DNA from 4 places in the Halobacillus sp. AWH4_228 genome. Region 2 is predicted to be linked to each of the others. Evidence: riboswitches for the same ligand, from Rfam matches in the RefSeq annotation. Region 2 holds a riboswitch; each other region holds the start of a gene.

Region 1 (7,927 bases), 2.0 Mb from region 2:
ACCTTCAATCTCTACGTGAAGATCTTTAATTTCTAATGTTGATCCTGCCATAATGTATACCTCCAGTATCTATTATTATCGAATGTCCAGTCAGACTGAAAACAAACATTCATTCTCAATTTATTCTCATTATAATCTTAAATCATTTTTTATTTGTAATCAACTTTTTCCCACTGGTAAAAGGAGAGGGAAACCTGGACATTGATACATGTTCATTCTCACTTTCCTACATTAGTATAACATGAAAAAATCAGGTGACTAAAGCCACCTGATTGATTCGTTCCTAAACATTATCTATGCAATTGACGGTCCACCTGGGCATGCATTTTCTGAGTTTGTTCGAATTCACGCTGACGCTTTTGTTCTACTTCCAGCCGAGTGTCCAGTCTACGGCTGTACTCCGCATAACTCGTATTGTGAGCCTGATGCATTGCCTTTTCCATTTCAGCGGTGAAATTCAACTGCAGATGGTCATTAATAACGAATCAACCCTTTCAGATTATTTACACAATTTAGGTTACCACAAACCTCTACCCTGTATAAAATCTTCTGAAACCGCATTTTCATTCATATGCGGACCCGCGGACCGATGTAAGCGTTTAATAATTGCATTTCCATTTAATACATTACTTTTTCTTTAATTTTCTAATAATTCAATTAGTTAACGTTGTTCGTTAAATCACTGTAGGCGTCCTGGACAAGGGTAACAGCTTGACTGAGAGCTGCTCCGCCTCCAAAAGCTGCGGCGACTCCACAAGCTTCCATGATCTCTCTTTCCGAAGCTCCCTGATCGACACAGCCTTTGGTGTGGTAGATCATACAGTATTCATCCTGGGCCACGATGCTGATTCCGAGAGCCATCAGCTGCTTGTCTTTTTGTGAAAGCTCTCCGGCTTTAAAACATTCCTGGGAAAATTGACTGAACTGGTGGGCGACTTCAGGCATGTGTTCCGCAAAGACACCCATTCCTTCTTTATAATCGTGTAAATATGTCTGCGTCCACGTCATATTCTGATCCTGCATGTTAAAACCTCCCATAAATAATAAGTGACTGCGGTTAGTATCAACCGCAGTCACTTATTTTATCCGTTATTCAGAATCGTCGGAAACAGGGATAACTGCTCCTTCGTATTCCTCTTCAATAAAGGTTTGAATGTCTTCAGAACGCAGGACTTCCACTAGCGTGTTCAGTGCCTCGTTGTCCTCGTCTTTGCTTTGAGCAGCGATGACGTTCACATAAGGGGAGTTTGTCCCTTCAAGGATGATCGCATCATCTTTTGGTACAAGGTCCGCTTCAATCGCGTAGTTCGTGTTAATCGCTACAAGGACTTCTTCCTCTTTGTTGTACACTTCAGGAAGGCCGGCTGCGTCCACGCCGGTATCAAACTGAAGGTTTTTAGGGTTCTCGACAATATCATTGACCGTGGCATCCACTTTTTCTACACTCTCATCCAGTTTGATCAACCCTTCTTTTTCAAGAAGTGTCAATACACGACCGTGGGTGGATACAGAACGGCTCATGACGAACTCGGTACCTTCTTCTACGTCTTCAAGGTTGTCATACTTTTGGGAGTACACACCGATCGGCTCAATGTGAATCCCGCCGAGATTGGCAAAATCGTAATCATCATTATCCTGCTCTTGAAGTTCCATATAAGGAATCGTCTGGAAATAGTTTGCATCAATACGTCCTTCGGCCAAATCCTGGTTTGGAAGGATGTAATCCTGGTATTCCTCGATATTTAACGTGATCCCTTCTTCTTCAAGAAGCGGCTTTGCTTCTTCAAGAACTTCAGCGTGAGGAACACTTGTTGCTCCTACTGTAATTTCCGTATTTCCTTCACCGCTGGAGGAATCTTCCTCAGAAGAACCGCAGGCGGCAAGAACAAGAACGAATAACAGCGCAACCGCTGTTGTCCAGATTTTTTTCATGAATAATCTCTCCCTTTTGTTTTTTATCTTTTGTCCAATTTACGGGAAGCATAATCACCGATGAATTGGAAAATAAACACAATAATAATGATAAGCACCGTGCAAATGAAGACCACATCAAAATTACTACGCTGGAAACCGTAGAAATAAGCAAAGTCTCCAAGACCACCGGCACCAATCGCACCCGCCACGGCGGTATAACCAATCAGTGCAATGGCGGTCACCGTAATTCCTGAAATAAGGGCAGGCATGGATTCAGGCAGCAGGACTTTGAAGATGATCGTTGATGATTTAGCCCCCATCGCCTTCGCTGCCTCTACGACACCTTTTTCCACTTCCTTCAATGCAATCTCAACAAGTCTCGCGTAAAACGGAGCTCCTCCGATAATTAACGCCGGAAGGGCTGCGTTCGGACCGCGGATCGTTCCAATCAAGAAGTCTGTAAACGGGAACAGAAGCAGGATCAATATAATAAAAGGAATGGCACGGAAAATGTTTACGACAGAAGCTGTCACTGCATTGACCACTTTGTTCTGCCAGAGCCCTCCCGGACCAGATAAATAAAGCAGCAGGCCGAGCAGAATCCCGAGGATAAATGTGCCGGCTACGGAAATCAGAGTCATATACAACGTTTCATTTGTTGCTGTAATCATGTCTTCCATGCGTACGTTTGGCAGTAATCCATTAAGCATCCGGGTTCACCTCCACTTCCACAGAAGTCGAGCGTATATATTCGATTGCCCGGGCTGCTTCCTCATCGTCTCCTTCAAACTGAACAAACATCGTTCCGTAAGCTCCTTTTTGCGTCTGCGTGATCTTCCCGTGAAGAATATTCACATCCAGGACGAACTTCCTGGAGACCTCACTGATCAGCGCTTGGTTGGTACTCTCTCCTACAAAATGCAGCCGGACAATTTTTCCGGACTGGTACTTATCTTTGATCAATTTCAGAGAGTGCTCTTTTTCCTGATCACCCATCACCTGATCGACGAATTTCTTCGTCACTGGCTGATCTGGATGAAGAAATACGTCCAGAACATCTCCCTTTTCAACGATTTTCCCCTGCTCCATGACTGCCACCTGATGACAGATCTTACGAATGACATGCATTTCGTGAGTAATCAAAACTATGGTCAGTCCGAGTTTTTCATTGATGTCTACAAGAAGATCCAATATGGAGTCTGTCGTTTCCGGATCCAGAGCGGATGTCGCTTCATCACAAAGGAGGACTTTCGGGTTGTTGGCCAGCGCCCTGGCAATTCCTACACGCTGTTTCTGTCCACCACTCAACTGGGATGGGTAGGAGTTTCCTCTGCCGGATAAACCGACCAGATCGATCAGTTCGTTCACTCTTTTGCTCCGTTCTTCCTTTGGTACACCGGCAATTTCCAACGGAAAAGCGATGTTATCATAAACCGTTCTGGACCAAAGCAGGTTGAAGTGCTGAAAAATCATTCCGATATCCTGGCGGGCGATACGCAGTTTATTCTTACTGAGGCCCGTTAAATCCTGATCACCGACGTGGATGCTGCCCTCTGTTGGATCCTCCAGTCGGTTCAACAGCCGGATAAAAGTACTTTTACCCGCTCCACTATAACCAATGACACCGTAGATTTCCCCTTTATTTATTGTAAGGCTTAAGCCATCAACAGCTTTCACTTCCCGATCCTTCGTTTGAAAAACTTTAGAAAGATCCTTAATTGTAATCATGATGTGTTCCCTCCCATTCAAAAAACGCCATTCTGTTCGAGAACAGAATGGCGTTTCAATAACAATGTATCTTCTGTTCTCTCATCTGTCAGAGCTGTTATGCTCTGCAGGATTTGGCACCTTGACAGGTCGGTTACACCTGCTGGTTGCCGGGCATCGTAGGGCCAGTCCCTCCGCCACTCTGGATAAGAGATTTTAGCTTATTAAATTATTACTGCTTTAATTCATTTCATAACTACAAAGTGGATTTTAGCACTCTGCCACCAGCGTGTCAACATAAATGAGCTACTTTTCAGAAAAGAAGAACATCTGGATATGCAAAAAAGTCTCTCCTAAAATAGAAGAGACTTTAGTGGATCTCATCTATCAAAGCTTTACGCTCCGCAGGATTTAGCACCGTGCTTTTGCCGGTTGCCGGGTTTCAAAGGGCCAGTCCCTCCACCACTCTGGATAAGTTATGATGTCGCTGTGAAATTATATGTTATGTTAGCATGGAGTCTATACGGACGTCAAAGATAATAATCAGGTATATTTTTACAGTAAGGAGATGAAATCATGAAGGAACGTGCTCCTCAATTTGAGCTTTCTTATATAAATCAGCCCTCCACCTATCGTCTGAGCGACCATTTCGGAAAGGTGATCGTCCTGACTTTCTGGGCATCCTGGTGTCCTGACTGTGGGAGAGACTTACCTAAAAAAGAGCAGCTCTTTGAAACGATGGACAAAGAAAAAGTGGAGCTGGTTACGATTAACGTTCCCGGTCGTGAACGCAGCCCTGATGCCGGAAAGGAATATGCTGAAAAATTTCTTAACCAGCCTACCTTGATTGATGATGGGCGAAGCTTATACGATACGTTCGGCTGCAAGGGCGTCCCTTCCACTATTATCATAGATCAGGAAGGCAGGGTCCACGAATCGTTCGGTGATAAAGCTTCCTTTCTCGATATCGTCCAGTCCCTGGGGGAAATTGTTTAATCATCAAAACAGCGGAAGGCCTCCCACCCGCTTATCACTGGTCATACGGCCGATGAATAAAACCCGCCCTGTTTATGCAGGACGGGTTTTTTACCGTTTTTATCTTGTCATTTCCCGGGGAATAAAGGCGGGTTATAGATAGGGAATGATCTTTTCATACATGTGTGGGACGGATTGAAAAGCATAGACCTTTTCAAGAACTTCTCCTTTATGGGTAATCAAGAGGCATGGAACACTTTCCACTCGATATTGTTCCATCAATGCAGGATGCAGAGAGGCGTTCATTTCCGAGAATAGTGTTTTTTTATACATCTCTTCCAACGTTATCAGCATCTTGCGGGCAAGGTGGCACGTCCCGCAAAAAGGGCTGTGAATAAATGTCATCGTTTTTTCATCCGAGGACAGCACCCAGGCTGCCTCATTTTGTATTAAATTCTGCAAAGCTTCCTCCTAAATTAAATACATCGACTTCACGCTGAAATGACGGCTTAACAGGGCACGGGCGAGTTCCGGCTCGGGAGTAGCCGCCACTTCTCTAAAGGCTTTATCAATATAAATATGCTCTGCGTGCGGAAGTTCCTCTGTCAGCATCTTCCGTAGTTTAAAACCGGAATCATCTTCATCCACAAGGATATAGACCGATCGTTCATCCAGGTTATGTTCAAAGATCATTTCTTCCATTCGCTCAATACCGAGCGTCCCATGGGTACAGATGATTTCGATTTTCTCATCCAGTACTTTGTTCAATTTCTTCTTATCTGTAATCCCTTCAACAATCAAAATCCGTTCTCCATCCATCTTCATCACCTACTATATAGAAACAGACCATGCCATATGGCATGGTCTGAACATGATTAAGATCAAGCACGATCATGTCAGACAAGGAATCATCAGTCCTGCCTGTACAACGGGCTTACTTGTTTTGATTAATCTTCATCAATCATCGCTTCATATTCTTCAGAAGACATCAGCTGCTCAACTTCTGAAGAATCGCTTGGTTCAACAACAACCATCCAGGCTTTATCATAAGGAGACTCATTCACAAACTCAGGGCTGTCTTCCAAATCTTCATTCACTTCTACAACTTTACCGCTGATCGGTGCATATAATTCGGAAACGGTTTTTACAGATTCCACACTTCCGAAAGGCTCGTCTGTTTTTAGTTCTTCTCCCACTTCAGGAAGCTCAACAAAAACGATGTCGCCAAGTTCAGATTGAGCAAAATCCGTGATTCCGACTCTGACTTTTTCTCCTTCTTCTTTCACCCATTCGTGTTCCTGAGAATAACGTAGATCTTTTGGTAAGCTCATATTCGATTACCTCCACAGTTCTTGTTTTTGTTTAATGACAGTTATAAACATAAAAGCCTTCTGCTTTTATTTCCAATGTTCTGCTCATCGGCCCCAGACGTTTTCAAATTCATCGGCTTTGAAACCAACAGTGACATTTGTTCCATCAGTGACGATGGGCCGTTTGATGAGCATCCCGTCTGAAGCGAGCAGGCGCAGCATTTCTTCTTCATCTGCATCTTTCAGCTTTTCCTTCAGGTTTAACTCCCGATACTTCTTCCCACTGGTGTTGAAAAATTTCTTAACCGGTCGTTCACTCCTGGCCGTGAGGTCCTTCAACTCTTCCTGTGAAGGGGGATGTTCAACAATATGTACAGATTCGTAAGGAACCCCTTCATCATCCAGCCATTTTTTCGCTTTTTTACAAGTACCGCAGTTTGGGTACCAGTAGAAGGTAACAGGCATATGCTCCTCCTCCTTCCAACTTGTTACGTCTTATTTTATCACAATGGAGACAATCTTTTCATTGAAAATTACTTTTCCCTCCAATTCCTTTTTCATTCTTTTACATCCTTCCTTCTCTTTATTCAAATGCCTCCAAAAACACTTTTTCCCGGGAAAATTGAATGTCCCTGTGAGGAGAGGATCCCTTCCTCTCTACATGCCAAAAGCCCGCACTTTCAAGTGCGGGCTGGTCACTGATTTATACGTAATATCTTTCGGACTCAATTAATCCCTGGGCAATTTCCCGCTTCTTCGGAATGACGTTCGTCGGTGTATGACGTGTCAGTTTACGAAGAGCACCAAGCATCATACGCAGGGAGTCGCCGGTTTCAGACGCAATCAACGTTTCTTTCGCATGGGCCTCGATTCTGTTAAAGGCTTCCTGTACATACACCTGCGTGTAGAGGAGCTTCTGCTTATTCTTTTCTTCACCAGAACGATGGATGGCTTTCTCCGTACGAAGCAGGGCTGATTCCATGTTATAGATTTCACCGACCATATCAGCGATATTGACGAGCACTTCCTGTTCTTTATCGAGCTTTTCTCCGTACTTCTGAGCGGCAAGGCCGGCGGCAAGAAGTCCGATTTTCTTGGCATTTTTAACTAAATACTTCTCCTGCTCCAATGGCTCCAAACCAGGTTCTTCCGGCATCATCATCATGATTTCCTCCTGGAGTGTCTGAGCTTTTTGGAGGAGAGGAAGTTCCCCTTTCATCGCTTTCTTAAGCAGTGTACCCGGGACGATCATCCGGTTGATTTCATTCGTTCCTTCAAAAATACGGTTGATCCGGGAATCGCGGTACATCCTTTCAACTTCGTACTCCGCCATGAAACCATAACCCCCGTGGATTTGTACGGCTTCATCGGAAGCAAAGTCGAGCAGTTCGGTACCGAACACTTTATTCAAGGAGCATTCAATCGCATATTCAGCAATAACCTTCGCAACAGCTGCCCCGTCTTTCAGCTCTTCATCAGTAAGTTTGCCCATGCTCTGTTCAAACAGCCCGACGGTCCGGTAAACGGAACTTTCATTGGCATACGTGTTTGCGGCAACCGAACCAATTTTCTCCTGGATCAATGGGAACTGTGCAATCGGAGTTTTAAACTGTTTTCTTTCTTTGGCGTATTTCACAGACAGTTCAATCGCCCGTTTCGCTCCGCCAACACCACCGATGGCCAGCTTGTAGCGACCAACATTCAGTATGTTAAAGGCAATAACATGGCCTTTTCCGATGTCCCCAAGGACGTTTTCCACCGGAACTTCTGCATCTTCAAGAATCAATGTACGGGTGGAAGAACTCTTAATTCCCATTTTCTTCTCTTCCGGACCGGTAGATACACCTGGATACTCTCTCTCTACAATAAATGCTGTGAATTTGTCTCCATCAATCTTGGCATACACAACAAATACATCAGCAAAGGCGGAGTTGGTAATCCACTGTTTTTCCCCGTTCAAAATGTAGTGGGTGCCCGATTCATTAAGCTTCGCTGTCGTTTTAGCTCCAAGTGCATCAGAC
Region 2 (7,927 bases):
GCGACATTTACAATGGAAGGACACATTGATATAGGTTCCGGTGACCGGAACCGGACAAGAGTGTATGTAAATGAAATGGTGGCCAGGATTGAATCCCTTGGGATGGAACCAAAAATCAAGCCCGACTCAATCGCCGCCAGCAGCTATGCGAACCGATATACCAAATAACCTCCCTAAGGTTGTTTGGAGGAGAGGAGCATTCTATGTATCAAAAGGCTGTGACATCCCTCGTACTGGGCATCATGTCCATCTTCCTCCCTCTCGCCGGATTAATAACAGGCATCATCGGCATCGTGATGGCCAATGCCTTCTTACGCAGCGAAGAGGAGGAAAAAGAAAACGGCCGGCACTTTGCGACGGCAGGAAAAATCTGTTCCATCATTGGCATCTGCATCCAGGTCAGTGTCCTGCTGATGCTGGCAGCCGGCTTCTACCTTTTCGGATTTTTCCACTCATAAAAAAACGCCCTCCACATCCATGGAGGGCATCTTTTTGGACTTATGCGTTTACTTTTTTCAGCTCTTGGAGAACTTCAGAAGGTTCTGCACGGTCTTTATAGTCAGATTTTGTATATTCGTATACAACCGTACCATCTGTATCAATGATGTAGGTAGCGGATACTGGAAGCGTCCAGGAATCGTCTCCATTATGCTTGTCTACATTCAATCCTTTATCCTTATACACATCTACAAGATAATCCGGGAGCTCATAAACAAGGTTGAACTGCTGAGCAACTTTGTTTCCAACATCACTCAAAACGTGATACTCCAGGTCGTTTTTCTCCTGAGTAGTCATGGATTGATCCGGCGTCTGCGGGCTGATAGCAATCAGCTGAGCTCCTTCATTATGAATATCATCCATGATTTCCTGATAGGCACGCAGCTCCATGTTGCAGTAAGGGCACCAGCCGCCGCGGTAGAAAGTTACGATAGCAGGACCCTGCTTCAGCTGTTCGGAAAGCTGAACCTGACCACCTTTGGCATCTGGAAGGATGAAGTCCGGGGCTTTTTCTCCTTTGGAAAGACCGTTCCCCTCTTCAGAGGCTTCCAATTCATTAATGGCGTCGCTCATTTTGTCCTGAACTTCCTGGGAGGCATTCTGTTTGAATTTCTCGATGTATTGGTCAAATTGTCTGCGCATATCTGTCGTCATTTGAAAAACTCCTTTATGATCAATTTCAATCTTCATTATACGAAGAATCTTCTTCTTCATAAAATGAAACGTCTTGTCTCGTTAGAATCAGGGCTAAACTCACAGCAAGAATACCTGCACTTAATTTGCCCACGATCACCGGAAGTATCATGTCCGGCTGGACGCCGGCCACAAATGCGAAGTGGCTTCCGAATACGAATGCTCCGCTGACTGCAAAGGCCGCATTGATGGTCTTCCCTCTATCGTCCATGTCCTTCATGACGGCAAGCATCGGCAAATGATGAGCAAGCGATGCGATGAATCCTGTCATCGATACCGCGTTCATCCCGAGACGTCTTCCCGCACGGGTGAGCACTTTTTCGCCGTGCCTGCTGATAAACGCCACCAGCGGATAAGCCCCTGCAAGTGTGACAGTGATTTTACCCACGATGAGCATCCCTTCTGATAACGGAGCCATACCGGGGAGAACCGTTATACCTGTTAACGTTTCAATAATGATGAGAGCAAGCCCTGAAATAATAATGATTTCGACCGCTTTGCCGAAATAGGAAAACAGACGAATGGTCAAGGCTGTGAAGAGCCAGAGACCGGCGGCGATGAAAAGGGATAGAATCATGGCCGGAAGCAGATTTCTAAGCATCCACCCCGGTTCATAGCCGGCTGTCCACCCGCCGATGAAACAACCGATTGGAATCGTCACCATTCCTGCAAGAATTCCCTTTGCGAAAAAAGGATGATCTTTTTTTGCTACAACGGTCAAGGCAACTGGAATGGTAAACACAAGCGTAGGGCCCATCATCGTCCCAAGCAGAGCCCACGAAAAAACAGCCGCTCCTTTGTCTGCCGCGAGCGATTCCGCCAGAGGATAAGCCCCCATATCAATGGCAAGCAGCATAGAAGCAAACATCGAAGGATCAGCTCCTGCAGCCTGGAACAATGGAGTGACGACCGGCGCGAGCCATCTGGACAGCACCGGGGCCAGAGAGATGATCCCCACCATGGACAAGGCCAGAGGACCCATCATCATAAAGGCTTCATAAAAACGCCATCCTAAGGCAAGGCGGTGATTCAATATGTAGTAATCAAGAGCTCCAAGAACCATAAAGGCGCACATGACCATAAGGATGATATCATTCAACACAGCCTCTCCCTCCTCTCTTCATCTCCTCCATTCTAGTGAACTTTCCCCCATAAAAAAAGCCCCCTCACTGAGGGGCTCTGGCTATAGAAAAATCCTGTGTTAACCAGTTAGAGTTGTCCATTAGTCGTGGGAAGGGCCACTTTCCGCTTATCGGTATATGAATGCCGCGGGCACGCCCTACGCAGGTTCTCAGATTCAAAAGAACGGCACGGGCTGCGCTGTTGCGCACTTGCGTGGAAAAAAAGGAAAAGAACAGACGCTGATAACGGCTGGCTGCCGGAATATGAACAAGCCTCTCCTCCATCCAGCAAGGATGAGCGGGGTGAAGGAGAGTCTTGTTCGATGTTAGAGAACTCCCAAGGAGCGGTGCCCTTTCCACTCCTGCGGAAGAACGAGTGGTCCGAGACCGCCGAGCGTGGGTGTTGCGAGGAAGCTCGTTCGCTCGTCCGCGGAAAGGGCACCGCTCCTTTCGGGAAGAAAGAAAAAAGCTTGTAAAGAAACAGGGGTTTCTCTACAAGCTGAACCCCTCAGTGAGGGGCTTTTCATCAGCCGATGGAACAGGCTGCGGAGCCATGTTTTTGAATGTACTTCTGGTGATGCTCTTCTGCTTCAAAGAAAGAGGAAGCCTCTTCCACCTGTGTAGCGATTGAACGCTTGAAGATGCCTTTGGCACTCCATTCTTTGATTTTCTCTTCTGCAATGTACTTCTGGCTTGCATCTGTATAGAAGATCACTGAACGGTATTGATGTCCTACATCAATGCCCTGACGATTTACCTGTGTCGGGTCGTGAGCTTCAAAAAAGATATTGACCAGTTTGGCATACGTAATGACAGCAGGATTATATTCGATACGGACAGCTTCCGCATGACCGGTATTTCCCTGTTTCACTTCTTCATAGGAAGGGTTTTCGAGATGTCCCCCGATGTAACCGACGGTTGTTGCCGTTACCCCTTCGAATTTCTCAAAAAATGCTTCTACTCCCCAAAAACATCCTGCGCCGAAAATTGCTGTTGCCATATCTACATCTTCCCTTTCCTTTAACGCAACTTCTATCGAGAGCCATGACGGGTATGCTGATATGCAAAAAACCCCTTTTCTTATCCACATAAGAAAAGGGGTTCGTATCAATCCGTACGATCCTCTCATCTTTTAGGATGGTGTTCATCCTACAGGAATTGGCACCGTTCTCGTCAATCCGTGGATTGATTCGATGGTTGCCGGGCATCAAAGGGCCAGTCCCTCCGCCTCTCTGGATAAGAAGTTTCCGTTATTTATTTAATGTTGATTATCAATATACTACGTTTCAGTAACGAAGTAAAGGATAAATGATGATTCTTTTTGTATCATCATTGTATTCACACTTTAGCATGACTATGCCAGTCCACGCAAAAGAAAAGTCTTACTGACTGCCGGTTGTATAAATCTCCTCATACGGCTGGACGATGACAAATCCATCTCCTTCGAACTGCATTTGAATAGATTCCCCGCTTCCCCGTCCGATAAACGTTTTAAAGCTTACATCCGTCTTGAAATTCGGCTCCAAATGCCCGGACCAGGCTACGGTCGCATGAGGATCCGTAATAACCGGTTCTCCCGGGCGTACGAGCAATGTCAGTGGTTCGTAATGGGAGGTGACAGCCACACGTCCGCTGCCATTCAAGGTCACGTTAAACAGACCGCCGGAAACCATCCCGGCCACTTTTTTCATCAGCTTGATATCCCAGTCGATGCTCGGTTCAAAAGCCAGAAGGTCGTTGCCGTTTACTGTTATCGTTTCATTATCCAAGTCAAAAATCGTAATCTTTTTCCCCTGATCAGCGAGATACAAACGTCCGCGCCCTGTCGCTTTCATCAGCGAACTGCCTTCTCCCGTCAACGCCTTCTTGAACATTTTTCCTACACCGTGCTCCAGAATCCCTTCTCTCTCAAACTTGATATTCCCATTATAGGAAATCATGGCCCCGGATTTCGCCCAGACCTGATCCATCAGGTTCACCTCGAGAATACGCGGGGTTTCCAGCTCAAAATAATCATTTTCTGAATCATCCTGTTTCGTCGCCCTGATAAACTCCTCAATCGAATAGTCTGCCATGACAGATTCCTCCTTTTATGTAGGTTATAGTTCTATACCACACCCCGGGGTGGGTTAGACCATTTATGAAACCTTTGTCTATCGTTTTACGTTTACAATGGAGGAAAGGTTTCATCACCACCTGGCAGGGGAATGATGATTCTATTTGATCTATTCAAACAACCTAAGGACGAGGAGGACCTGTTTATGTATGGTCTTGATGAGAAAAGAAAACAGCTGTTGGAGTATGCCCATTCCGTCTCTGACGAAATGGCAGCACAGAAGCCCGGGGAAGGAAAATGGTCGGTCCTTGAAATTCTGGAGCACCTGTACCTGATGGAACAACTTGTCGTCTACCAGATCAAGCAGGCAGTAAAGCAGGGAGATATCCAGCAGACTTCCGAAAAACCGATCCACCGGACGACGGAAAGGGACTACAAGGTGGAAGCCCCTGAGTCCGTCCGGCCTGAAGGTACGTTCCAAACGATTGCAGAAGCCGAGGATGGATTGAAAAAAACAAGGGAAGCTACGTTATTCCTCATTCATAACAAAGATGAAGAAACATTGAAGAACCGTGTGTTTCCCCACCCCGCTTTCGGAGACATGGACTTGGTGCAGTGGATTGAATTCATCGGCTGGCACGAACTCCGCCACCTTGATCAAATGAAAGAAACTGTGGAAGCTTTATAAACCCGTAGAAAAACACGCAGAGGTAAATCTCTGGCTTGAAATTCCCCGCTTTTTATCGGGCCTTCAGGAACTGAGACCACTCCCTTTCTGCGGAGGAACTTGGCTGGGTGGTCTTCCTATACAAGTGAACCGAGGCCGTGCCCGCGGTAAGTATCCGCCGATAAGTGGAACGTGACCAGGCACACCACCTACAGATCCACTGGATGGCAAGTCAAGTCTCTTGTCTACAGTTGAAAAGCGCAGAGACGAATCTCTGCGCTTTTTCTATCTTTGACGATCCTGTTTACTTTTCAGGCTTCACTTCTTCGCCGTTCTTCCCGGTGTAACGGAGCCCCCATCCTGTCCATGCTGCGATCAGCATAACAAGCAGAAGGAGCCATCCTTGGAACACATACGGGAATACTTCACCAGGCGAAACGACGGGGAGGAAGTCATACTTGTCTGCCGCTCCCTGAACCGTGGCCCAGGAAAGCAGGACACCACCACTCCAAGGGAAAATATACCCCAGGGAAGAGGTCACTGTATCCAGGAAGTTGGCCCGCCGGTATGGATGAATATTCAATTCCTTCCCGATTTTCCTCACAAACGGAGCCGCTGCAATTTCCGCCGCTGTGTTGATTGTGATGAAGGCATTCAAGAAAGCTACAATACCAAAGATGGCGAGTTCAGCTCTGCGGACTACACCATTGATGATGCGGAGGAAGAAGTTCTTAATCACTTCCATCGTCCCTCCTACTTCAAGCATGTAAGCCGCCGCAAGAATGAACAGGATCAAAACAGCCATATTGAAATATCCGCTGATTCCATCAATTAGGGCCCCTTCAATCACAGGGTCCCCTGCTTCATTAAAATGAATATACAGCACTTCCTTTAAGGATATGCCACTCAAATATATGAAAGCCACGGATGCAAGAATCCCCCATGATAAGGACGTCAGAAGATGCTGGCCTCTCAGCGCCAGGATAAGAACGAGTACAAATGGCACCAGCATCAACAGACCGTTGGGTGACACCTGGCTCTGCAGGTCATTGATCACCTGCTGGCTTCCTTGTTCCCCACCGCCGCCGAAAACAATGAAAAGAATCATTGCCGGAACAGCAGCCGCCATGGAGTATTTAAAACGGGAACGGACAACTCCAGGGACATCCGCTTCCTGTGTCGTTGCAGAGACGATCGTTGTGTCAGAAACAGGCGCCAGGTTATCCCCGAATACAGCTCCACTTAAAATCGCTGCAACAAGCAGCACCGGATCCGCTCCTAATATGACACCAGCTGGATACATAAGCACACCGAACGTGGCTACCGTACCGTATCCAGTTCCTACGGCTGTGGAAAATAAGCCGGCGAGCAGAAACGTAATACCGACGAAAGCTCCACCTTCCAGCCCTGTTTGGAAGCCGAACCAGATCAGACCATCCACCAGTCCTCCGGCAGACAGCATATTTGCAAACATGCCGGCCCAGAACCAGGCAATGATCGAAACGATCCCTACCGGCTGAGCCATCCCTGTAATCAGACTCTGCGCATAATCTGACCATTTCGATTTAGTAAAGAACAGACCGAGGCCGATTCCAATCACAATTCCTAAGACAAGCCCCTGCTCTGTAACAAGGCCTGCCACACTTAAGACAATGGCCCAAATGATAAAGAAAACCAAAGGAATCGTTGCAGCAAATACCCCGCCATGGAACTCCAGGCGTTTGATTTCTTTTTCTCCTAAGGCTTCATCGATGACTTCTTCATTTCTTCCCTCTTGATCAGCCATCTGATTCCCTCCTCAACAATTACTTAACCTTGTATAGTTTACCACCTGATATGATGGAATATAAACAGCTGAATTGTTACCACTTTAAAGCAGATCAGGATATCATCTGGAAAGCACAGAAACCTCTGATCAGTAATAGTATCTGAACAGACCATTGGTTATAAAGGAGTTATATTATGAAATTAAGGCAGGCAAGGATGGAAGATTTTGAAACGATCAGTCAATGGATCAGGTCAAAGGACGAGCTGAAACAATGGAGCGGCTCCGGTTTTGAGCACCCCCTCTCCTTGAGCCAGTGGGAGAAATACTTGAATAAGGAGGACCGTCAATCGTTCACAGCTCTGTTGGAAGACAGCCCGGCCGGACACATTTCCATCGGCCGGATCGAACCTCTTAAGACAGGAAGAATCGGTCGTGTGATAACGAATCCCGAACACAGAGGAAAAAAGGTTGCTGCACGGATGCTGCGTGAAATCACAACCTACGCCTTCGACCGACTTCATCTGGAGAGCGTCACCTTAGGCGTTTTCGCCTTCAACACTCCGGCTCTCCGGGTATATGAAAAAGCGGGGTTCTCATTCAAAGAACAAGATAAAAATAAGGAAATGACGGAGACCCAGCCTTGGCACACACTGGAAATGTTCCTCACCAAAAATGAATGGAAAAATCAGCGGATGTTTCCATATCATTGATATCTTTGTTTTCTGCTTCAAAAAAAATTAAAATAGAAAAGAAGGTTCTTTACTCAGAGTAGAAGGCAGCGCTTACATGTCTATGGCCAGCACACTTTACGGAAGCATTCCTTCCCCCTTGCTGCTTCCATATAAAAGCACAGGGTACTGCTGAACATTTGACTATACAAATAATTCTGATAATATTATGAAGCACAATACTATCCATTTTACAGATCTGACAGGAAGGTGAAATTGTGACAACGCTTAACAGTACAAACGACCACACGACTCCCCTGAGGAGAGATATCCGTTCCCTTGGACAAATGCTTGGAAACATTCTTGTCCATCACGGCGGTGAAGAGTTATTAAATAAAGTAGAAACCATCCGCCAGCTGACCAAAGACTTACGCCAAAACCCTGAACAGCATACTT
Region 3 (7,927 bases), 2.3 Mb from region 2:
CAGCAGCACAACAAAAACCGCCCCTATCGAGATCAGCGTGATTTTCTTTTTCCGCGGCATCGGTGGTCTTGGCGCTTTTGCTTCCGACCGGGTCAGCGGAGCATCCTTGGGTGCACCACATTCGGTACAGAAAGTTTCTTCCCCGCCCATCTCATGATCGCAGTGTTTACATACTTCCATCCAGCGACCTCCCTCGCCCTTGAAGGTGTTTCCCCGCCTGCTATGTACCTTCCTCCCTTCACCTGATTTAGTTCCATATAATGGGGAGTAATTAACTATACTCAAACGGCCGGGGGTGTATGACTGTCCCTTTTTCCATAAAAAAGAAGAGGACATCCCTCCATGGGACGCCCTCTTTTCCTATTCCTCTATTTACTTTGTAAACTTCACGCAGACCGGCTCGGGCACGAATACATCAGATTGAACAAGCGTCAGCCTGCCGGTTGATTTGTCCCGCTCGAACAACGTCATCGTGTTGGACTTCTGATTCGTCGCAATCAGGAACTCCTCGGAAGGATCCATCACGAAATCACGCGGCCAGTTCCCTTCTGTTGAGGTCCACTCTACAAAAGTAAGTTTCCCTGTATCCTGATCGACTTCGTAAACGGCGATGGAATTATGCCCGCGGTTGCCGGCATAAACAAACTGTCCATCTGAAGAAATATGAATGGCACTGCCATCATTGGTTTCATCAAAGTCCTTAGGGATTGCGGCAATGGCCTGCTGCTCGGTGAAGCTGCCGTCCTTTTCATCATAATGAAGGACAAGCACTTCTGAGCTGAGCTCCGTCATCACGTAGGCATACTTTTTGTTCGGGTGGAAAGTAATGTGACGCGGACCGGAACCCGGTTTCGTGTTGAACACCTGCACCTGGCTCAACTCGCCATTGTCTACGGCGTAAGTGATGACACGGTCGCTGCCAAGGTCAATCGCAATGACGTATGTCTCATCAGGGGTGAAACCTGCATAGTGCATGTGGGGTTTTTCCTGACGCTCATGAGGACCGGTCCCTTCATGCTCCACGATAGAAACTGCAGGATTCAACGATCCATCTTCATTCGTCAGGTAGGAGACCACTTCTTTTGTATGATAGTTAGCCGTGACAACATTGTTGTTCAAATGATCCACACTCACGTGGCACGGTGGAGATCCTGCAGCTGTCTGAGCGTTCAATTTTGTGAGTTCTCCCGTTTCTGCATTGATAGAAAAGGACGTGACACCGCCGTTTTCCCCGTCTTTGGAAACTGCATAAAGATTCTTTTGATCGTCACTCACGGTGACGTACGTAGGGTTCTGCAATTCTGCAGCCAGCTGAACATTTTTCAGTTCCTTAGCGTCTGTATCCAGGGTGAACTGATAGACGCCTTTACTTTCCTGTTTGGTGTACGTACCGATGTAACCAACATATTCCGGCATAGTAAAACTCCTTTATTGAATAGTATCAGTAATTACCATACCCATTATCTCATAAAGACAAAAGAGGCTGAATCATTATCCATTTATGAATATCGAAAGTTATTAAAATCTCTGCTCATAGATCTAAAAGCAGCTCTACCTGTAAGGTATCATCTAATCAGTGAAACGTTAGGTATCCGCAGGAACCATCGGAGAATGGCTGATGGATGAATTGATAGGTGCCTTCATTTTTCTCGTGAAATCCCCTTAGAATTGAAAGAATCGGCAAACCCAGCTGTCAAAGACATTCGCACGTTTACCACCAGTCACAGAATACAATTAATTTTCTCACTTTTCTATAAAATGCATTGACACCTTTCCTTCATACTGCTAACATGGCACTTAACCAAATAAAGGAAGAACATCTTATCCAGAGAGGTGGAGGGACTGGCCCTGTGAAACCCGGCAACCGCTATATTGATAGCAAGGTGCCAAATCCTACTGAGTGAATGCTCAGGAAGATAAGAGATGCCCACAATCTCTAACCTCTCTATCTTTGATAGAGAGGTTTTATATGTTTCCAATTGAATACCTATTTCTTATCCAGAGAGGCAGAGGGACTGGCCCGTTGACGCCCGGCAACCATCAAGCAACAGCTTGAAAAGGTGCTAATTCCTGCAGGAGATGATCCTGGAAGATAAGAAGAGCCGAGAGCCCTCTTCTTATTTTTGTGAAGAGGGCTCTTACTATTATAAAAACAGGAGTTGTTCCATAAATGACGACAGTACTTCTAGACGGCATCCGCACCCCCTTCGGTAAGTGGAAAGGGGCCTTGAAAAAGAAATCCGCAGCAGAACTTGGGTCTCATGCGCTGAGCGCTCTATTAGAGAGAAATCCGGACGCGAAACAAGCCGATGGTGTCCTGCTCGCCCAGGTGATTCAGGCCGGGGGCGGCCAAAATCCTGCGAGACAGGCCGCTTATCAAGCGGGGGTGGATATCGCTACACCCGCCATCACACTGAACAATGTTTGTTTGGGAGGTATCGCTACAATTACCGACGCCTCCCGCAGGCTCCGATTGAATGAAGGAGAGCTGTACATCGTCGGTGGATTCGACTCGATGACGAACGCTCCTCACACCGCTCCTGTCCGGGCTTCTAACGGACTTGGTCACAGCCTGCTGAAGGACACCTTACTGAACGACGGGTTGTGGTGCGCCTTGAGTGATGTGTCGATGGGAGCTCTCACCGATGAGAAGAACCGCTCCTTCGACATCAGCCGGGAGGAACAGGATGAATACGCCGCCCTTTCCCAGCAGCGGGCAGCGGACGCTCAGAAAAATGGTTGGCTGGAGCCGGAAATCGCTCCTTTTACTGAACGACTCGCAGAAGATGAAGGCATCCGTAAAGGGACGACAGCCGAAAAATTATCAAATCTCTCTCCCGCCTTTTCACGCGAAGGCACGATCACCGCAGGCAATGCCTCTCAAATGACGGATGGCGCGAGCGTTGGGATCGTTACCACGAAGGAAAAGGCGGAAGCCCTCGGCCAACAGCCGCTGGCGGAAATCATCGACTGGTCAGAGATTGCCGGACCGGATCCGAGTTTACAAACGAAGCCATCACAGGCCATTCAGAAGCTGTTAGACAAACACCAGTTGACCACGGACGATATCGATTTGTTTGAAATCAATGAAGCCTTTGCCAGTGTCGTGATTGCCAGCTGCCGGGAGCTCGGAATTGATTATGACCGCGTCAATGTGAACGGCGGCGCGATCGCTCTCGGCCACCCGTTAGGCGGGACAGGATTCCGGCTCGTTCTGACGCTTGCCCATGAACTGAAACGACGCGGCGGAGGGAAAGGCATCGCTTCCCTTTGCGGCGGTGGCGGCCAGGGGATGGCCCTGTTGATCGACGTTCCCCATTCATAATTCGAAAGGAGACAATTCCCATGAATACACCCATTACCGCTCAGCGTTCCCCTTACCTGTGGGAACCATCAAACGAACGCATCGAACAGTCGCACATCAAAGCTTTTGCTGACTATACCAATCAGGCGCTCTTCCCTTATGATCGGTTCCACCGCTGGTCCGTTTCCCACCTTTCCGATTTTTGGTCAGCCGTATGGGATTACGCAGGGATCATTGGAGAAAAGGGAGACCGTGTGTTTGTTCCCGGTCCTTCGATGCCGGATAGTGCATGGTTTCCGGACGCCCGCTTGAATTTCGCTGAAAACCTGCTGCGCGGGTCGCTTGACCGGATCGCGGCCTATGAAGCGAATGAGGCAGGCCTCACCCGAAGCATCACGCTGCAGGAACTGAAACAATCCGTTGCCAAAGCCCAGGAAGGGTTCAAACAATTGGGTGTTCAGGAAGGTGACTGTGTCGCCGGCATCACGACGAACGATATCCAGGGACTCGTCGCTCTGCTTGCCACGACATCACTAGGCGCCACCTGGACATCCTGCTCCCCGGACTTCGGAACAAAAGGAATTGTCGACCGCATTGGTCAGGTAAAACCGAAAGTATTAATCGCGGCACTCTCCTATCAATATAAGCAGAAGCCCTTCGATATCGAAGATAAAATTAAACAGACAACCGAGCATCTGGAAGGACTATCCGCGGTCGTCACGTTCGGAGGAGAAACGTCGATCGAAGGCATTTCCACTCTATCCTGGGACGAGCTTTGCCGCAATGAAGCCGAAGAGCCAGTGTTTCAACCCGTTCCCTTTAACCATCCCCTGTATATTTTATATACATCCGGAACGACGGGGCTTCCGAAAGCGATCGTCCATTCTGTCGGAGGCACCCTCCTGCAGCATGTAAAAGAACACCAGCTCCACTGTGATGTCCAGCAGGATGATGTGTTGTTCTGGTACACCAACACCGCCTGGATGATGTATCCGTGGCTCGTTTCCGGACTCGCCAGTGAAGCCGCCATCCTGTTGTATGACGGCTCTCCCGTAAGAAAGGAATCCCTCACCCATTTGTGGGACATTGCGGATGAAGCCGGCATTACCCATTTCGGCACAAGCCCGAAGTATTTAGACACATTGATGAAAGCAGGCGTCGATTTGAAAAGCAGTCATTCGCTTCACTCCTTGAAAAGTGTGCAGTCGTGCGGGGCTCCCCTGGCACCCGAGCAGTACACCTGGATCTATCAAACCATCAAAGAGGATTTGTTCCTCGCTTCCATTTCCGGGGGCACCGAAATCATCGGCTGTTTCGTAATGGGCTCTCCGGTCCACCCTCTGAAGCAGGGCGAAATCGCCTGCAAAGCGTTGGGGATGGCGGTGGACGTCTTGGATGAGCGCGGCGCATCGGTCTACGAAGAAAAAGGCGACCTTGTGTGTACGAAACCATTCCCAAGTATGCCGCTCACCTTCTTCGGTGAAGGCGGCGACGAACGCTACAGGAAGAGCTACTTCTCCAAGCGCCCGGGGATTTGGACACACGGGGACTTAGCTGAACAAACCATCGATCAGTCCTTCATCATTTATGGACGGGCGGATACGACCTTGAATCCCGGCGGCGTCCGGATCGGAACAGCAGAAATCTACGGGGTCGTGGATCATATCAAGGACATTCAAGACAGCGTCGTATTCGGATCCCCGAAGGATCATGATGAAGAAATCGTTCTCTGTATCGTGACCGAGCAGCTGACGGAAGACTTGGCGAAAGACATCCGCGGGCAGATCCGGAAGAAGGCTTCTCCACGCCACGTTCCGAGGCGGATTTATCAAGTGGAGGAAATCCCCCACACTATCAATGGAAAAAGAGTCGAAGGAGCAGCGAAAACAGCCGCTTTGGGAGAAGAAGTGAAGAATGAAGCTTCTCTGCGCAACCCATCCAGTCTGCAGGCGTTCCGCCAGCTCTCAGAAAGGACGTTCATGTAATGACCACCGCCATCCAAGGGGCGATCACCGGCATCGGTGAATTGAAGCCCGTCCGTTATTCAGAAGGAAAAACCACCTTAAGCTTGATCGCAGAATCCGTCCGCCTCGCCGTCCAGGATGCCGGCCTTTCCAAGGATGACATCGACGGCCTCCTCGTCGGACCTCAAGTCGGGGAGACGCCGCAGCATGTGCCGGCGACGGTTTCCGAATACTTAGGCATCGATCCCACGATGTCCAACACCGTCGATCTCGGCGGAGCGACAGGGCCGGGGATGATCTGGAGAGCAGCCGCAGCCATCCAGGCAGGCATGTGTAAAACCGTCGTCTGTGTTTTGGCAAACAAAAATGAAAAAGGGGAAACACTACGCTCTCCCAACCGCAATCCGATCCGCGAATTTGATGTACCTTTTGGGGCTTCCGGAGCGAATACCTCCTATGCCCTGCTAAAACGTCAGCACATGGAAGAATACGGATCCACTCAGGAAGACTTTGCAAGAATCGCTTGGTGGCACAGAAAAAATGCCCAGCTGAACCCGGATGCGATTTTTTATAATAAGCCGCTCGACCTTAAAGATATTCTTGCCTCTCCGATGATTTCCGATCCGCTTCACATGTTGGAAATCGTCATGCCTGTGGCCGGGGGAGCAGCCGTTGTGGTCACTTCTCCGGAGAAAGCAGTGAAAGGGAAGCATAAGCCGGTTTATCTGAAAGGAGCGGGGGAAAAAATCACCCACCGCGCGGTCAGTCAGGCACCAGACCTGGACGCCCTGCCCTTCCACGCTTCCATTCCAAGAGCGCTGGAACAAGCCGGGACAAACGTGGAAGAGATCGACCTTTTCTCCTTGTATGACTGTTATACGAGCGTCGTCGCCATCACCCTGGAGAGTGCAGGATTGTGTAAGCCCGGGGAGTTCGGAGAGTTCGTCAAAAACCACAGCTTCGGCCATGACGGGGATTATCCATTAAACACCCACGGCGGCCAGCTGGGCTTCGGCCAGGCCGACCTGGCCGGCGGTATGTCCCATGTGGTAGAAGCCGTCCATCAATTGCGAGGCGAAGCCGGGAACCGTCAAATCCCGGATGCCGCACAGGCCCTTGTGACAGGAAACGGCGCCACATTAAGCGAAACAACAGCCCTCGTGTTAGGAGGAGAACAATGAGCCAGCAGCCAAATATTTCACTGCCCGGTCCAACGATCACCCCCATCAGCCAGCCTTTTTGGGAGAGCATCCAGGCCGGACATCTCAGCCTTCAGCAGTGTGACAAGTGTGAGCAGTGGGTCTTCTATCCCCGCGCACACTGTCCCCACTGTTTTCATGATTCGTTAACATGGAAACAAGCATCCGGACGAGGAAAGTTGAAAACTTGGAGCGTCATCCACCGTGCGGGACATCCCGCCTGGCAGGCCCATACGCCTTATGTCGTCGGCGTCGTCGCCCTTGAAGAAGGACCTTCCTTATTAACGCACGTCCTGGTAGAAGAAGACGCCTTAACTCATAACCTGAACGTCGAAATCGACATTACTGACGTCGGTCCGCACCCCTTGCCATTCTTTAAAAAACAGGAGGAAACCCCATGATCCTTACGTACTTCATCGCAGTGGCTCTATTCTGGCTGCTCGGATTAATCCTATGGAAGAATTTCTACACGACGAAGAAAGGAGAACGTTAACCGATGCTTACAAGCTCCAGCGTATTACTATGGACCGTCATTCTTTTACTAGCTGTATACTTTGCCGCTGTGACGTGGGTCGGTAAAAAAGGCCGGGCGCACAGCCAGTCGATGGCCGGCTTTGCCACCGCCCGCGGAAAAGTGAGCCCCTGGCTTGTCGGCGCTAGTTTCGCCACCAGTTACGCCAGTGCCAACCTGTTCATCGGTGTCCCGGGACTCGCCTACGAACACGGAACCGCCGTCCTCTGGTACACCCTCGGCTGCTTTGGTGTCAGCTGGGTGGGACTGCTACTCTTTGCCAAAACGTTCTGGCGGTACGGAAAAAAATTCGGTCACGTCTCGACCCTTCCCGAGTGGCTTGGGAAGCGTTATAACTCGAAAGCCCTGCAGGCGATCGTCTCTTTACTGATCTTATTCAATGTGTATTATATCGTCGGGCAGAATGTCGGGCTTGCGACCATCTTTGAAACCGTCATCGGTATCCCCTACTCCTGGGGCATCATCATCGGTGTCGCCATCACGATTCTGTACATCGGTCTTGGCGGCGCCTTCGCACAGATCATTACCGACGGCATCCAGGGCATTCTGATGGCCATCACTTCCATCTTCATCGTCGTATCCTTTTTCTGGACAATCGGTGGAGGATGGAACGTCTTCGGTGTGCTCACCGACCGCCTCCACAGCATCGATCCGAATCTGACCGCCGCCATTGCCGACAGCGGCCCCTATAACAGTGCGCTCGCGATTATGGCCGTCCAGTTCCTGCTCTTCAGTTTCGTACTGATGCCGCACCTGTTAAACAAAGTGCTCTCGATTGAGAAAGAGGAAGATCTCGCTCCATTCACCTTATCCGCAGGACTGGTGCTGTGCATCATATCCACGCTCATGGTCCTCGGCGGACTCGCCGCCCGCGTCCTGTTCCCGAGCCTGCAGAGTGCCGATGCAGCGATTCCGACCTATGTCATCG
Region 4 (7,927 bases), 540 kb from region 2:
AAGAACAGGCGCTGATGACGGCTGCCTGCCGGAATATGAAAAAGATTGTCCTCCATCCAGCAAGGGTGAGCGGGGTGGAGGAGAGTCTTTTTCAATTTTAAAGAACTTCCAAGGAGCGGTGCCCCTTCCACTCCTGCGGAAGAACGAGTGGTCCGAGATCACCGAGCGTGGGTTTTGCGAGGAAGCTCGGGCGCTCGTCCGCGGAAAGGGAAGGGGCTTTCGCTCCTGGCGGTAAGAAACAAAAAAAGCTTGTAAAGAAACAGAGGTTTCTCTACAAGCTGAAGCCGCTCTCTATGAGGAGAGCGGCTTCTTGTTTATGAATCCACGGCGGTTTTCGTATCTTCGACAATCTGTTCGAAAGGAACGTCGGTGTCCCCTCTATATTTTTTCAGGACTTTCCCGTCTTCTCCTACTAAGTAAAAGGATGTACCGTGGGTGACCTGGTCATTGCCCTCCGTCTTTAAAACAGAGGCTTTGAAGCTTTCCCGTGCAAAGTCTTGAATCTCTTCCTGTGTATATTCCGTCAAAAATGTCCAGTTGGATTCATCCACGCCGTATTTGCTTCCGAACTCCTTCAACTTGTCTGGTGTGTCGACGGTCGGGTCTACACTGAATGAGACACTATGTACATCCACGCCTTCTTCTTTCAACATTTCTTTCACTTTCACCATGTTTCTTGTCATAGGCGGGCAGACTGTGTTGCAGTTGGTGAAAATGAAGTCCGCCAGCCATACTTCGCCTTCCAGTTCATCAGTGGAAAAAGATTCCCCATTCTGGGTGGTCCCTTCGAATGACTGGATCTCCCAGTCCAATGTATCTTCCAATTCGCTGGATCCACAGGCCGCTAGTATAAGGGCGAGGCTGAGCAATCCGCCTAAGAGTAACAAGCGCTTCATAGGTTTCTCCTTCCAGGTTATAAAGTCTCTTCTAGTTTACGACCGCCTTAAACAACGTGTCAATCGGCTGAGGGACTGTTCTTAAATTGGACAAATATACCTGCTTGTATAACCCTTTCAGTCCAGGGAATCCTAAGGGTCCATGATATTCGATCAGGGAGTGACAGGGTATGCCTTATTATACGGACAGCCATTCCGGAAAAGCATTGTTTTATGAGGATTCAGGGGAAGGGCAGCCGGTCGTTTTCATCCATCCGCCGGGAATGGGACGGATGGTGTTTAAAATGCAGCACGAGCTGGCAGCAAAGTACCGCATCCTTCTACCGGATTTGAGTGGGAACGGAGATTCTGATGTGGTAACACACTCCCCTGACATTACCTGGTATGCAAGGGAAGTGATCAGTCTGCTGGATCATCTCCAGCTGGAATCTGCTGTCATCGCCGGCTATTCATGCGGAGGGATGGTGGCTCAGGAGACGGCTTTGACCTACCCTGAACGAGCCAGAGCAGTCATTCTTGCAGGAGGATTTCCAAAAGTTGAAACCGGCGGGCTCCGTTTTGAGTTCCACGGGGGGATGTACTGGGTGGAGAAGAGCCCTGAAACCCTCGCTAAGCTGTTAAGTCATTCTCATTTCAGGGATGAAAAACTGAAGCGGGAGCTGAATGAACATATGGCGAAGTCGGATCCGGAAGCATGGCATGCCTTTTATGACCGGGCACTTCATTATGACTGCAGCCACCGGCTGGAGAACTTAAGGCAGCCGCTGCTTCTGGTTTATGGGAGCAAGGAGTTCTGGATCAGTGAACACAGTCATTTTTATCAGGCGTGTCCGCAGGCGAAGATGGTCGTCATCGAGGACGCCTATCATCAGACACCTGCGACTCACTATGACCGTTTCAATGAAGCCGCATCTCAATTCATAGACGCATTATAAAAGCAGAGGCTGTGCCTCTGCTTTCAGCTTGCTGGAAAGATACTTTTTTCATCCCGGGGTCATGCTCCTACAGCGTGTAGGTGGTCACGTTCCGCTTATCGGTGGGTGCCTGCCGCAGGCGTCACCACCGATAAGCTCTACGTCACCTCTTTCATCATCTCAATCATGGGAACAAAGTACTTTCTTCTTATGGACGTTAGTGCGCAAAGAGAAGGTTCAGAGTTCCTGTAAAGCTGTGCCTCTGCTTTCTTATTGGGGTTTCAAATCAAATGTCGTGTCGACTTCTTTTCCATACACCATCTGGTTGACGGTAATAGTGAGCGTCGAGGCTTCCTGAAAGTTGTTGGTCGGGAAAGATATCGTGGCCATCCCATCGGTACCTGCATAATCGGCCTGGACTTCCTGGCCGTTATCTCCCAGAACAGAAACGAAAGAAGAAGGTTCTTCTTGTCCTTGTTCTGATGCAGGAAGGGGATGAAAGGATTCTCCGACCAGCTTTTCGTTTTGGTGGTAGTCGTGCGGGCTGTAGCTCAATTCCAAGCTCATGTGCTGGTCACTTGTTGTTTCCACGCTGTCCAGGTAAATATCCGTTTGGCGCGCTTCTCCGATTTTTTCGCTGATCCGTTTAGAAGTAGACGCGTTCAAGTCCATATGGTCTATATCTACAGTAAACGAATAAGAGGCATCTTCCTTAAGGTGGATATCTTCTACAACAAGCGTAAGCTCTTCAGGAATCTCTCCTAATGGTTGAAACCGCCCTTCATAAGTGCCGGCGTTCTCTTCCTGATCATAACCGAGAAATACCGGGATCTTCTCGCCTGTGTCCATCTTAAAGTAGGAATTCATCGTATGATTGAACACATCATCTTCATCTTCAATGGCCATTCTCACTTTTCCATAGGATGCTCGGACTTGGACTTCTTCGGGTTCAATGACAAGACCATCTTTTTCGTAGGTCCCGGTGGTGGTGAATGTTTTCAAGATATTCGCTTCCTCATTGTATACATAAGAAACAGGTGCGGCTTCTGTTTCATAGGTCTCGCCGTCCATTTGAAAGGTCAGGGATGTGGGAACCGTCCGGTTAACCTCTTCAACCTTCGTCTCAAAATCATTTAGTTCCCAAGGGTCATTGACCGGAGGGGTGGAGACTGCTCCATACAGGCGGTTTTCGTAGATCACAGCTTCCTGGTTACCAACCCCATCCTGCCTGAGGTCCAATGTCTGGGCACCGTTATCCTCTGTCGCTTTCATATGGATGGAATGCAGCGACGGCATATTCCCGATCCCCTCCGTTTCCTCCGTCTCAGAAACGAGGGCAGATAAATCAATACGGTACAAGAAGTGGATGAATTGTTCCCCATGCCACACTTCGTAAATCTGAGCCCTGCCGTCGCGTCCCGGCAGCGAAGCCGAAGCTTCGGTTGTTGTGGTCAGCCCTTCTTCCCGTGCAAGGGCCAGGCCCGGAATGCGCTCTTCAAAAAACTCGTGAAGACGCTCCTCTGACTCGATTTCCTTCCAGCTGCCAGGAACGTCTTCCATATCGACAGGCTTGGCTTTTCTATGTAAGGAACCGTCTTCTTCGTGAACCAATTTGGAGGAGTCTTGAGAACCTGTATAAATGTATGTACCTCCTGCAAAAAGGGTCAGGACAGCGCCAATGATGAGCCACTTCCATTTTCCTATGTTTTCCCCCATGGTGAATTCACCCTTTCATCATGCTTGTCACGCTCCCTTCTATACTAACAGAATTTTCTATATTTTTGAGAGGTCATAAAAATAACCCGCGGATAAACGCAGGTCATTTTTCGTCATCGGAGTAATGATGGAGCAGGGAGTCTCCTTCCGAATGGTTATGATCTTCCTGTAAGGCTTGCGGGGGCTCGTGGGAGAAAGCCTGATTGAATTTTGCTGACCGGTTAAAAGCTTCTGCCGCCTCATTCGATCGTTCGACACGGCCGCGGCGTGTTTTCTTTTCGCTCATCGTTCCACCTCCTTTTGTTTAAGATTTCCTCCTTGCTGTTAAATTAAACTTCTGGATATCATAGATCGTAATCACAGAAAGATCCGTATATAGGGAGAGGGGCTTAAGAGATGGAGGAAATGCTGGATATTTTTAATGAAAAGGAAGAAAAAACGGGTGTTAAGGCACGCGGGGAGGTTCACAGAGATGGAGACTGGCACGAAACGTTTCACTGCTGGTTTGTAAATAAAATCGATACAAAGTGGCATGTGCTGATGCAGAAAAGGGCCTTTGATAAAGAAGATTATCCCGGCTTATATGATATAACGGCCGCCGGACACATCGAAGCAGGAGAGGGATTGATGAAAGGGGGACTGCGCGAAATTCAGGAAGAATTGGGGCTGTCACTGGAACGTTCTGCTTTAACACCGGCAGGATATGTGAAGGAGGAATTGATTGGGAAAGACAAGGTGGACCGGGAAATCTGCCGGTTGTTTTTCTATCATTGGCCTGGCGGGGATATGCCGGTGGGAGTTGAAGTGGCTGACGTTCTTGCCATCCCTCTGGATCAGTTATCCTTCTTAATGACGGGAGAGAGGGAAGTGGCTGCAGGTGTTTCGATTTGCACCGGGGAATCAGAAACTATGAAGGCGGAATCATTTGTTCCTCATACCCCTGCCTATCAAAGCCAGTTGCTGAAGGCTTTGTCTGAATATGTCGAAAAACTTTGACAATAACACCTCTCCATCGATATAATTTTTGATTAAGTGATCAGAAAGGAGTCGACGAATGACACACCCAAGCTTTGAAACAAAAATTGTCCACCATAAACAGGATCAATCACAGGTGCATAACAGCAAGACGACACCGATTTATCAGACATCCGCCTTTACCTTCAAGGACCTGGACCATCTGGAAAGTTACTATGAAGGGGAAAGTCCATACTTATATACAAGAGAAAAAAATCCGAATACCGATGAACTTGCGGGAACGGTTGCTGAGCTCGAAGGTGCTCCATCTGGAGTCGCTTCCTCCTCAGGAATGTCAGCCATCCTTGCAGGCATTCTGGCGGCTGTTGAACCCGGAGGCCATATTGTAGCCGCAGAAGATGTGTATGGAGGTACGCACAAACTCCTGACTAAAGAACTGCCATCCTTCGGAATCGACGTCACCATGGTATCCTTTAACAATTTGGACGAGGTGGAGAAATCCATCCAGCCTCATACCCATCTGCTTTATACGGAATCGATTTCCAACCCGTTCCTACGCGTGGAAGACTTGAAAGGTCTGAGCAGTCTCGCTCAAAAACACGGCATAAAGACGATGGTGGATAATACATTCGCCACCCCCTATCTTGTCCAGCCCTATCAGTATGGAGTGGACCTTGTTGTGCACAGTGCAACGAAATACATAGGCGGTCATAGTGATGTCACGTGCGGCGTCCTTGCCGGTTCGGAAGCATTGATTTCCAAAGCAGCCCAGAAAATCGTGACTCTTGGAGCAAATTTAAGTCCGTTTGAAGCTTGGTTGACCCAGAGAGGAGCCAAAACCCTTGCACTCCGGATGAAACAACAGTCTGCGAATGCAAAAAGTGTTGCAGAGGCACTTCGGGAGCATATTGGGGTTAAAAAGGTGTTTTATCCTGAATACGTATCTGAACGTGGTCATGGAGCGATTGTTACCATCGAGCTCAATGAGAGCGTGGATGTGGAAGCCTTTTTCAAATCTCTTGGATGGATCAAAATTGCACCGACACTCGCTGGTGTCCAGACAACTGTGTCCTACCCTGTCCGTACGTCGCACAGGGCTCTGTCAGAAACTGAACGTGAAAAAATCGGAGTGAACGATTACGTCATCCGCTTATCCATAGGAATTGAGAGCGATGAAGATATCATTCATCAGCTGAAAAGAACCATTGACGCTTCAATAAAATAAAAATTCAGAATGTTATTGACATTGATGCAGATGGTCAGCTATAATTCACAACATAATCAAAATTAAATAACTAGTACTCTTATTAAGAGCGGCTGAGGGAATAGGCCCTGTGAAGCCCGGCAACCTTCAAACATCGGTTTGAAAAGGTGCCAAGTCCTACAGATCATGGATCTGGTAGATAAGAGGAGGATATCAGCACGTTCAGCCCTCTTCTTATATGGAAGAGGGCTTTTTGCATGGATAAAGACGCTGTAAGGACCAGTTTCTTTTTAAAACTGATTAAAATGATGAGAATAATAAACTTTAGGAGGCCATACAATGACCAACTCTTTTGAAGGCTACGATATTGATACCATTTCTCTGCACGGTGGACAGTCACCAGATCCTACGACCGGTTCAAGGGCCGTTCCGATTTACCAGACCACATCCTATGTGTTTCATGATACCGATCACGCCCAGAGCCTTTTTGCCCTCGATGAACCGGGGAATATTTACTCCCGGCTCGGAAATCCGACGGTGGACGTATTCGAAAAACGCATGGCTCTTCTGGAAGGCGGAGTAGCCTCGGTAGCGACGGCTTCAGGCATGTCCGCCATTGCACTGGCCATTTTGAATGTAGCTGGTGCAGGAGATGAAGTCGTGGCAGCATCCAATTTATACGGCGGAACTTATAATTTATTCGCCAACACTTTACCGCGGTATGGCATTAATGTTCATTTTGTTGACCCGGTCGATCCGGACAATTTCAGACAGGCCATCAATGAGAATACGAAGGCCGTCTTCGCTGAGACCATCGGCAACCCGAGTCTTCACGTGCTTGATTTTGAGAAGGTGTCCGCCATTGCCCATGAACATCAGGTTCCATTGATCGTCGATAACACGTTTGCCACACCTTACACGTGCCGTCCGATTGAACACGGAGCTGACATTGTCGTCCATTCGGCCACGAAATGGATTGGTGGCCATGGAACAGCTATCGGCGGCGTCGTTGTCGACGGCGGGCAGTTTGACTGGGGCAATGGAAAGTTCCCTGTTTTCACAGAGCCGGATCCGAGCTACAACGGGATCGTTTATACAGCCGATTTCGGCACGCTCGCCTACATTACAAAACTCAGGGTTCAGCTGCTTCGTGACTTTGGCTCCTGCCTCAGTCCGCAGAACGCTTTCCTTCTGCTCCAGGGACTTGAAACGCTACATTTGCGGGTGGAACGTCATTCAGATAATGCCCGGGAAGTGGCTGAATACTTGGCGGAACACCCCGATGTGGAGTGGGTTTCCTACCCCGGCTTGAAAAACCATCCGGCCCATGAACTGGCCAATCAATATTTAGAGGGCGGCTACGGTTCCATTGTCGTATTTGGAATCAAAGGAGGCAGAGAAGCTGGGAGTCAGGTGATCAACAACATCTCGTTGTGGTCCCATGTCGCCAATGTCGGCGATGCGAAATCTCTGATCATCCACCCGGCGTCTACGACCCACCAGCAGCTTTCTGTTGAAGAGCTTGCGGCGACCGGAGTGACGGAAGAGCTGATTCGTCTTTCCATCGGACTCGAATCCAGCAAGGATTTAATCAATGACCTGGATCGGGCCATTGCCAAGGCAACAGGCAATGATTCCGGAAAGCGGGCAATCACAGAGAATGATGAAGGTGTCATCAAGTGGGCGCTCAGCTCTGCGAAGATTACAGAAGGAGGAGAAACACGTCCGAAACGCCTGGCTGTCGTCGGTCTCAGTGGAAAGCCTTCCCGTCCGAGTCACCGACTCGCAAGAAAAATGCAGCGGCTCGGGTATCAGATCGTCCCGGTGAACCCTCGGGAGGAGGAGGTGCTTGGCGAGAAAGCTTACCCGGATTTGAGATCGATCCCATTCAGCATCGACGTCGTCCAGGTGTTCCGCAGCCCTGAGGCCGCCATTGAGATTGCCCGGGAAGCAGCGGACATCCAGCCTGGTGTGTTCTGGCTCCAGGAAGGTGTCATTTCTCCAAAAGCAGCGGAAATTGCCAGTGAAGCAGGTCTGGAAGTTGTCCATAACCGTTGTACCTACAAAGAAGCACAGCGGCTGCGCGGAAGCATAGATACGTACGCATGCGAAATTTAAATAGGGGAAGGGGTAAAAAGATGAATTGGAAAAAAGCCATAGCTGTCCTCAGTGCAGCGGCCGCCATCGGGCTTGCCGGTTGTTCAAGTAATGCCGAAGGTCAG

The links. A riboswitch is a leader RNA that binds a small molecule or an ion and turns the genes downstream of it on or off. The one in region 2 is predicted to bind S-adenosylmethionine.
Region 1: it holds a riboswitch for S-adenosylmethionine, as region 2 does, so the genes downstream of both, ACXADP_RS06180 (methionine ABC transporter ATP-binding protein) here and msrA (peptide-methionine (S)-S-oxide reductase MsrA) in region 2, are expected to answer to the same signal.
Region 3: it holds a riboswitch for S-adenosylmethionine, as region 2 does, so the genes downstream of both, ACXADP_RS04550 (acetyl-CoA C-acyltransferase) here and msrA (peptide-methionine (S)-S-oxide reductase MsrA) in region 2, are expected to answer to the same signal.
Region 4: it holds a riboswitch for S-adenosylmethionine, as region 2 does, so the genes downstream of both, ACXADP_RS19595 (PLP-dependent aspartate aminotransferase family protein) here and msrA (peptide-methionine (S)-S-oxide reductase MsrA) in region 2, are expected to answer to the same signal.

What each region holds. Positions count from the first base shown of each region.
Region 1 covers NZ_JBSWTE010000001.1:1,254,624-1,262,550, reverse strand. The annotation lists gene sufC (Fe-S cluster assembly ATPase SufC) at 1-51, opposite strand, end outside; gene ACXADP_RS06200 (YuzK family famiily protein) at 291-431, opposite strand; gene ACXADP_RS06195 (carboxymuconolactone decarboxylase family protein) at 658-1,023, opposite strand; gene ACXADP_RS06190 (MetQ/NlpA family ABC transporter substrate-binding protein) at 1,090-1,932, opposite strand; gene ACXADP_RS06185 (methionine ABC transporter permease) at 1,956-2,624, opposite strand; gene ACXADP_RS06180 (methionine ABC transporter ATP-binding protein) at 2,617-3,642, opposite strand; SAM riboswitch class I at 3,721-3,834, opposite strand; SAM riboswitch class I at 3,999-4,099, opposite strand; gene ACXADP_RS06175 (TlpA family protein disulfide reductase) at 4,198-4,617, shown strand; gene ACXADP_RS06170 (thioredoxin family protein) at 4,750-5,058, opposite strand; gene ACXADP_RS06165 (toprim domain-containing protein) at 5,068-5,415, opposite strand; gene gcvH (glycine cleavage system protein GcvH) at 5,544-5,927, opposite strand; gene ACXADP_RS06155 (arsenate reductase family protein) at 6,012-6,371, opposite strand; gene ACXADP_RS06150 (acyl-CoA dehydrogenase family protein) at 6,610-7,927, opposite strand, start outside.
Region 2 covers NZ_JBSWTE010000001.1:3,259,582-3,267,508, forward strand. The annotation lists gene ACXADP_RS16990 (ribonuclease H-like YkuK family protein) at 1-168, shown strand, start outside; gene ACXADP_RS16995 (DUF4190 domain-containing protein) at 204-458, shown strand; gene ACXADP_RS17000 (peroxiredoxin-like family protein) at 499-1,152, opposite strand; gene eutH (ethanolamine utilization protein EutH) at 1,178-2,293, opposite strand; gene msrA (peptide-methionine (S)-S-oxide reductase MsrA) at 2,839-3,312, opposite strand; SAM riboswitch class I at 3,435-3,555, opposite strand; gene ACXADP_RS17015 (AIM24 family protein) at 3,695-4,387, opposite strand; gene ACXADP_RS17020 (DinB family protein) at 4,574-5,056, shown strand; gene ACXADP_RS17025 (Na+/H+ antiporter NhaC family protein) at 5,340-6,821, opposite strand; gene ACXADP_RS17030 (GNAT family N-acetyltransferase) at 6,998-7,513, shown strand; gene ppc (phosphoenolpyruvate carboxylase) at 7,750-7,927, shown strand, end outside.
Region 3 covers NZ_JBSWTE010000001.1:915,418-923,344, reverse strand. The annotation lists gene ACXADP_RS04560 (TcaA NTF2-like domain-containing protein) at 1-180, opposite strand, end outside; gene ACXADP_RS04555 (lactonase family protein) at 373-1,416, opposite strand; SAM riboswitch class I at 1,819-1,923, shown strand; SAM riboswitch class I at 1,992-2,099, shown strand; gene ACXADP_RS04550 (acetyl-CoA C-acyltransferase) at 2,171-3,325, shown strand; gene ACXADP_RS04545 (acetoacetate--CoA ligase) at 3,346-5,289, shown strand; gene ACXADP_RS04540 (thiolase family protein) at 5,289-6,449, shown strand; gene ACXADP_RS04535 (Zn-ribbon domain-containing OB-fold protein) at 6,446-6,868, shown strand; gene ACXADP_RS04530 (sodium:solute symporter family transporter) at 6,964-7,927, shown strand, end outside.
Region 4 covers NZ_JBSWTE010000001.1:3,800,238-3,808,164, reverse strand. The annotation lists partial or broken gene ACXADP_RS19630 (IS5/IS1182 family transposase) at 1-101, shown strand, start outside; gene ACXADP_RS19625 (SCO family protein) at 315-896, opposite strand; gene ACXADP_RS19620 (alpha/beta fold hydrolase) at 1,067-1,831, shown strand; gene ACXADP_RS19615 (hypothetical protein) at 2,081-3,526, opposite strand; gene ACXADP_RS19610 (hypothetical protein) at 3,630-3,812, opposite strand; gene ACXADP_RS19605 (NUDIX hydrolase) at 3,923-4,522, shown strand; gene ACXADP_RS19600 (trans-sulfuration enzyme family protein) at 4,581-5,726, shown strand; SAM riboswitch class I at 5,803-5,911, shown strand; gene ACXADP_RS19595 (PLP-dependent aspartate aminotransferase family protein) at 6,045-7,823, shown strand; gene ACXADP_RS19590 (aliphatic sulfonate ABC transporter substrate-binding protein) at 7,844-7,927, shown strand, end outside.